One region of the Herbiconiux sp. A18JL235 genome, then DNA from elsewhere that is predicted to be linked to it. Evidence: riboswitches for the same ligand, from Rfam matches in the RefSeq annotation. Region 1 holds a riboswitch; the other holds the start of a gene.
What was found. Region 1 has a riboswitch for glycine ahead of gcvT (glycine cleavage system aminomethyltransferase GcvT). Riboswitches for the same ligand answer to the same signal wherever they lie in the genome.
Positions count from the first base shown of each region.

Region 2: another riboswitch for glycine. It lies ahead of ABFY20_RS17775 (serine dehydratase beta chain); the one in region 1 lies ahead of gcvT (glycine cleavage system aminomethyltransferase GcvT).

Region 1 is NZ_CP162511.1:1,643,256-1,646,649, forward strand. Features, by position in the region: gene ABFY20_RS07605 (fatty acid desaturase) at 1-576, shown strand, start outside; gene ABFY20_RS07610 (copper resistance protein CopC) at 606-1,337, shown strand; glycine riboswitch at 1,403-1,490, shown strand; glycine riboswitch at 1,491-1,593, shown strand; gene gcvT (glycine cleavage system aminomethyltransferase GcvT) at 1,656-2,801, shown strand; gene gcvH (glycine cleavage system protein GcvH) at 2,803-3,174, shown strand; gene gcvP (aminomethyl-transferring glycine dehydrogenase) at 3,183-3,394, shown strand, end outside.
Region 2 is NZ_CP162511.1:3,762,787-3,766,180, forward strand. Features, by position in the region: gene ABFY20_RS17760 (FAD:protein FMN transferase) at 1-177, opposite strand, end outside; gene ABFY20_RS17765 (hypothetical protein) at 198-701, opposite strand; gene ABFY20_RS17770 (trimeric intracellular cation channel family protein) at 905-1,594, opposite strand; glycine riboswitch at 1,813-1,912, shown strand; partial or broken gene ABFY20_RS17775 (serine dehydratase beta chain) at 1,975-2,511, shown strand; gene ABFY20_RS17780 (hypothetical protein) at 2,538-2,804, opposite strand; partial or broken gene ABFY20_RS17785 (L-serine ammonia-lyase) at 2,849-3,394, shown strand, end outside.

The DNA.
Region 1 (3,394 bases):
TACCCCCTCATGCTGCTCGAGGGCATCAACCTGCACTACCTCTCCTTCAAGACGCTGTTCGGCCGCGGCAAGGTCGAGGGCAGGCAGGTCGAGCTGTGGTCGATCGGTCTGCGACTCGCGGTGTACCTGGGCGTCGTGTTCTGGTGCCTCCCGCTCGGCATGGCCTTCGCCTTCATCGGCGTTCAGCTCGCGGTCTTCGGGCTCTACATGGGCGCCTCCTTCGCCCCGAACCACATCGGCATGAAGGTGTTCCCGGCGGGCTCGCGCGTCGACTTCCTGTCGAAGCAGGTGCTCTCCTCGCGCAGCATCCGCGGCGGCTGGGGCATGACGACGTTCATGGGCGGCCTCGACCTCCAGGTCGAGCACCACCTCTTCCCGAGCATGCCCCGCCCGAGTCTCATGCGGGTGCGCCCGATCGTGCAGGAGTACTGCGCCTCCCACAACATCCCGTACACCCAGACATCGCTGCTCGAGGCCCATCGCCAGGTGATCGCCTACATGAGCCGCGTCGGGCTCGCTGCACCCGACCCGTTCGACTGCCCCCTGGTGAACCAGTACCGCGTCAAGCGGGCGTGAGCCCGCACGGTGCTCGGTATCGTGGAGGCGTGAACTCACCGATCGCCGTCGCCCGCCGTGCCGTCCTCCTAGCTGCGACCGCCGTCGCCGCGGTCGGGCTCGCGGCGCTGCCGGCCGCGTCGGCATGGGCGCACGACGACCTCGTGTCGTCGAACCCGGCAGCCGACTCGTCGATCGCCGACGACCCGGGCGTGGTCACGCTGGCCTTCTCCGAGCCGTTGCTCTCGTTGGGGGAGTCGACCGACGGTTTCGCCCTGCAGGTCGTCGACCCCGAGGGCCTGCACTACGAATCGGGATGCCTCGCCCTCGACGGCGCCCAGGTGACGAGTCCGGTCGCGCTGGGCGACGCCGGCGGCTACGTCGTGCTGTGGCAGGTCGTCTCTTCCGACGGGCACCCCACCTCGGGTCAGTTCGAGTTCGACTACGAGCCGCAGTCGCTGGCGAACGCCGCCGACGGGCTCACTCAGGCGCCGGTCTGCGGCGAGCCGTGGTCGGGAGCACCCGACGGCTCCCCGACGCCGACCCCCACGGCGGCCGAGCCCACCCCCACGGCCACCGATGACTCCTCCGTGGCGACGACGGCTCCGAGCACCGCGGCGGCGACCGACCCGGGTGCCGACTCCGGCGACCCCGCCGCAGCACCCGCCCCCCTTCCCTGGTACGCGATCGTGCTGATCGCCGTCGCCGCAGCGGGCGCCCTGGCGGTCATCATCGTCATCGTGGTGCGGCGCAGCCGGGGCGGCGGCTTCGGCGGGCAGTGACTTCGCGCTACACTCGGCGCAGCGGGTGCCCCGCATCCGCTCACAATCGAACATCGACCGGCCATCAACCCGATGCGGGAGAGTCGCCTCAGGCGACACCGAAGGAGCAATCCTCCCCGATAATCTCTCAGGTCCTCGTACCGCATCGCTTGGCCACTCTGGAAAGCAGTCCGCGGCATCGACGGCGGCTCGCCCACGGTGAAAGCCCTCCCGACGACCGGAGGGTGAAACTCTCAGGCACGATGACAGAGGGGGAGTTCTCGTAGCGCATCAGCGCTCCCACGTATCGCCGGCTGCGCCGGCGGGAACGGAGAACTCGTGACCGGCTCCACCGACCCCGCGACACCCGAGGCACCCGCCCTCGAGTCGCCGCTCCTCGACACGCATCGCGCCGCCGGCGCCTCCTTCACCGACTTCGCCGGCTGGCAGATGCCGGTGCGTTACTCCAGCGACCTCGCCGAGCACCACGCGGTGCGCACCGCCGCCGGTCTGTTCGACCTCTCGCACATGGCGGAGTTCCGCGTGAGAGGGCCGGAGGCCGCCGCCCTGCTCGACCACGCGCTGGCGGGCCGGCTCTCGGCGATCGAGGAGGGTCAGGCGAAGTACTCGTTGCTGCTCGCCGAGTCGGGCGGCATCGTCGACGACGTCGTGGTCTACCGGCTGGGGGCCGAGGAGTTCCTGGTGGTGGCGAACGCCTCGAACCACGACCCGGTGGCGGAGGCGCTCGGCGAGCGATCGGCGGGCTTCGACGCGCAGATCGCCGATGAGAGCGCGGCCACGGCGCTCGTCGCGGTGCAGGGCCCGGCCTCCCGGCAGGTGCTCGAGCAGACCGCGGGGATCCGGATCGCCGGTCTCGACGGGTTGCGGTACTACCGCAGCACCCCCGGATCGTTCGACGGTGTCGACCTCCTCGTGGCGCGCACCGGCTACACGGGGGAGGACGGGTTCGAGCTGTACCTCGACCGTGCCGCCGCGCCCGCGCTCTGGAACGCCCTGCTCGCCGCGGGCGAGCCGCTCGGCCTCGTGCCCGCCGGTCTCGCCAGCCGCGACACCCTGCGCCTCGAGGCGGGGATGCCGCTCTACGGCCACGAGCTCTCGCTCGAGACGCTGCCCGAGCAGGCGGGCCTCGGTCGGGTGGCAGACCTCGGCAAGAGCGACTTCGTCGGCCGCGAGGCGCTCCTCGCCGGCGCTCCCGACGGTGCGCCCGTGCTGGTCGCGCTGGTGGCCGAGGGCAAGCGAGCGGCTCGCGCCGGCTACGAGGTCTTCGCCTCCGACGACTCCACCGAGGCGGTGGGCGTCGTGACGAGCGGCGCACTCTCACCGACCCTCGGGCATCCGATCGCCCTCGCCTACGTGGCGCCCGCATTCGCCGCACCGGACGCCGAGCTGAGCGTCGACATCCGGGGCAAGCGCCTCGCCTACCGCACCGCACCCCACCCGTTCTACCGCCGGAAGAAGGACTGACATGGCCGACCACGAAGAACTGCGCTACACCGCCGAGCACGAGTGGGTGAAGGTCGACGGCTCCGTCGCCACGATCGGAATCACCGCCTATGCCGCGGCCCAGCTGGGCGACATCGTCTACCTCGACCTGCCCGACGCCGGAACCGAGGTCGCGGGCGGTTCGGTGGTGGGCGAGATCGAGTCGACGAAGTCGGTCGGCGAGCTGTTCGCGCCCGTCGACGGCACCGTCGTGGAGAAGAACTCCGCCGTCGAAGACAGCCCCGAGCTCGTGAACGACGACCCGTTCGGCGCCGGCTGGCTGCTCAAGGTGGAGTTCACCGAGCTCCCCGCCCTGCTCTCGGCAGCCGAGTACGCGGCTCTGACGGGGGAGTGACCGCACCGATGACCGACGTCTTCGCCCGCCGCCACATCGGAACTGATGCTGCTGCGCGATCCCACATGCTGGAGACCGTGGGCTACGGCAGCCTCGCCGAGCTGATGGCCGCCGCCGTACCCGGCTCGATCGCCTTCGACCGCACCCTGCACGACTCGCTGGTGCCCCCGGCCGCCACCGAGCGGGAGGCCGTGGCGGAGCTCCGCGCCCTCGCCGCGCG
Region 2 (3,394 bases), 2.1 Mb from region 1:
CGCGTCGAAGCGCTCGATGCGCTCGGCGACGGCCCGTCGGAGCGGCTCGGGGAGAGGCGATCCGGCGGGCGTCTCGATCTGCCACGAGGTGCCGATCGCCTCGAAGTCGAAGCGCTCAGGCGCCCGGGCGACGAGGGTGACCGCGTTCGTGGCGTCAGGATATGCCGACGCGTTCATGATCGTTCTCCCCGCGCCGGTCAGGCCGCCGCCTCCGACTTGATGGTCTCGATGGCCTTGTTGAACCCGCCGCTGGTGAGGCTGGAGCCGGCGACCCGCGAGACCTCGATCTCGTCGATGTCCTTGCCCACCACGACCGCGGCGATGCCGTCGGCGAACTGGGTCTGGTAGTTCACCGAGTTCGGGTTCGTCGCCTCGGGGGTGACGGTCACCGCTGTGATGACGTCGCCCTCGAGGGTGACCGAGACGTCGACCTCCTCCTGCCCGTTCGGCGAGGTGTACCCGCCGGTGGCCTCGTAGGTGCCGTCGGCGTAGGTGCTGGAGCCGGCGCCCGCCGAGTCGCTGCCGGTCGACGGGGTCGACGACGGCGTGCTCGCCGCGGTGGAAGGCGCGTCGGCGGTGCTCGACGGCGCCGTGCCGGCCTCGGCGGAGGTGCTGGTGTCGGTGGCGCAGCCGGCGAGGGCGACGGAGATCGACAGGCCGGTCATGGCGGCGAGTGCGAGGTTCTTCTGTCGGGGGGTCATCTGCTGTCCTGTCAGTGGTGGCGGTAGGCGGTCACATCGGCGATGGCGATGGATACGACGGTAGAGACGGATTTCTTGAGCCCGCTATGAGCATCCGATGCCCTCTCTGTGAGCCGGGTCAGCACGTGCTGCACCGGCCCGGTGCGCATCCGAGGGCGACCATCGGCCTCACCCTCTGTCAACGACCGGCGGCCGCCGAACGTTCAGATCTCGGTAGGGCCGGTGCGCCCGGAGCGCTGACGGCGCAGTCGCCGCAAGGTGCTGAGGGTGCGCTGCTCGGGCAGGCTCCAGCCGAATCGCACGGCGAGCAGACGGATGAGGGTGGTGACGATGACACAGCCGACCCCGGCCACGGTGATGTCGGAACCGGATGCGGTGGCGGCCACCAGGAAGAGAGCGCCGGCGCCCGCCGCGACCGCATAGAGCGAACCGACGTGCATGACGCCGATCGGCATGCCCAGCAGGATGTCGCGCAGCATGCCGCCGCCGACCGCCGCGACGATGCCGACGAAGACGGCGGGCACCACAGGGAGGCCCACCGCGAGCGCCTTGCTCGTGCCGATGGCGCAGAAGAGGCCGAGGCTCAAGGCGTCGAGCACGGTGATGACGACGTTGAGACGATTGAACAGGCGCTCGAGGAGCATGCCGACGAGGGCCGCGGCGATGGCGACCGGGATGTACCAGTTCGACTCGAGCGCCGCGGGCACCTGGTTGAGCAGGAGATCGCGGATGACACCGCCGCCGAAGCCGGCGACCATCCCGATGAGGCCCACACCCAGCAGGTCGAGTCGGCGGTCTTTGAACTGGGCGGCGAACATGGCGCCCTGCACGCTGCCGAGGCCGGTGGCCGCGAGGTCGAGCCAGAACGGCGTGACGAACTGCTCGGCGATCATGCACAAGTCCTATCACGAGCCCGAGGCCCGGCGGCCCGTCGCGACCCGTCGCGACCCGGCGGCAGGCGCGCCGAACGGCGTAGAGTGGGCGGCGCAGACCACAACTGAACACTCTCGGCCCCCATGCCCTGGCGGGAGAGCCGGATGCGCCACTCGCGCAGCCGGCACCGAAGGAGCAATTCTCCCCGTCAATCTCTCAGGTTCCCGTACCGCCCGGGCTCGGCCGCTCTGGAAAGCAGTTCTCCACAGAACTCGCCGACGGGGAAAGCCCTCCACAAGAGGGTGAAACTCTCAGGCACTCATGACAGAGGGGGAGCTCGCGACCGCAACGGTGCGGTCGCGCCTCGATCGGCCCAGGGCCGGGATTCGGGAGGGCTCCCATGACAGTCAGCGCCTTCGAGTTGTTCAGCATCGGAATCGGGCCGTCGAGTTCGCACACGGTGGGGCCGATGCGCGCGGCCTGCCTGTTCGTGGAGGAGCTCGCCGCACTCGGGATGGTGCCGTCGCTCGACGAGATCGGTGGCCTGGGGGTGACGCTCTACGGCTCGCTCGCCGCGACCGGGCGTGGGCACGGCACCTTCCCTGCGGTGCTACTCGGGCTCGAGGGGTGGCGGCCCGAGCTCATCACGGCCGAGGAGAAGGAAGCCGCCGAGGAGCGCCTGCGCGACGAGGGCGTGGTGCGCGTGGGGCGCGAGCTGCGCGAGGGAGCGGCGGCCCAGACGGCAGCGGATGCGGCGGTGCGACCGGTGACGACGGCGGCCGCGGCGGCGCAGAGTGCGCCGGATGCGGCCCGAGCTCGGGCCGCGGACGCGGACGGCGGGAGGGCGGTGCGGATGCGCGAGGACGACATCGAGCTCTGGCCGCGGATGATGCTGGAGAGGCATCCGAACGGGATGTGCTTCGCGGCGCGGGTCGGGGGTGAGGTGGTGCTGGAGCGGCGGTACTACTCCGTCGGCGGCGGGTTCGTGGTGGGCGACGCGGTGCCGGCGGCACGAGCATCCGCGACGGCAATCGTGCCGGGCGACGAGGTGCCGGCGGCACCCGCGTCGACGGCAGCGTTCGTGCCCGCATTCGCCGACGGTGAGGAGGCAGCCACGGAACGCGAGGTCGCGGCAACCTCCGCCACGGGGCGCGAGGTCGCGGCGGGGTTCTCGTCGGGTGCGGAGCTCGTGGAGCGCGCGGAGGCGGTGGGGTCGGTGAGCGCCGCCATGATGCGCTTCGAGACGGGAGCGCGGTGGCGACGACGAGGGTGCCGTGCGGGAACGGCTGCTCGCCCTGCGCGAGGTGATGGAGGAGTGCGCGCGAAGCGGAATGGGGCGCGACGGTGTGCTGCCGGGGGTGCTGCAGGTGCCGCGGAGGGCCAAGGGGTGGCTCGAGAGGCTGGCGGCGGAAGACCCCGACCGGGCTCCCGAGTTCGCCGAGGACTGGGCGAACCTCGTCGCCATCGCCGTGAACGAGGAGAACGCCTCGGGCGGACGGGTGGTCACCGCGCCCACCAACGGGGCGGCCGGCATCATTCCCGCCGTGCTCTCCTACGCCCTCGGCTACACCCCGGCGGGGCGGGCCGATCGCGACGACGCGACCGTGCGGTTCCTGCTCGCGGCAGCGGCCGTGGGGTCGCTGTTCAAGGAGCGCGCCTCCATCTCGGGTGCGGAGATGGGTTGCCAGGGCGAGGTCGGCTCAGCGGCGTCGATGGCGGCGGCGGGGCTCGCCGAGGTGCTCGGCGGCACGCCGCGTCAGGTGGAGAACGCCGCCGAGATCGCCATGGAGCACTCGCTCGGGCTCACCTGCGACCCCATC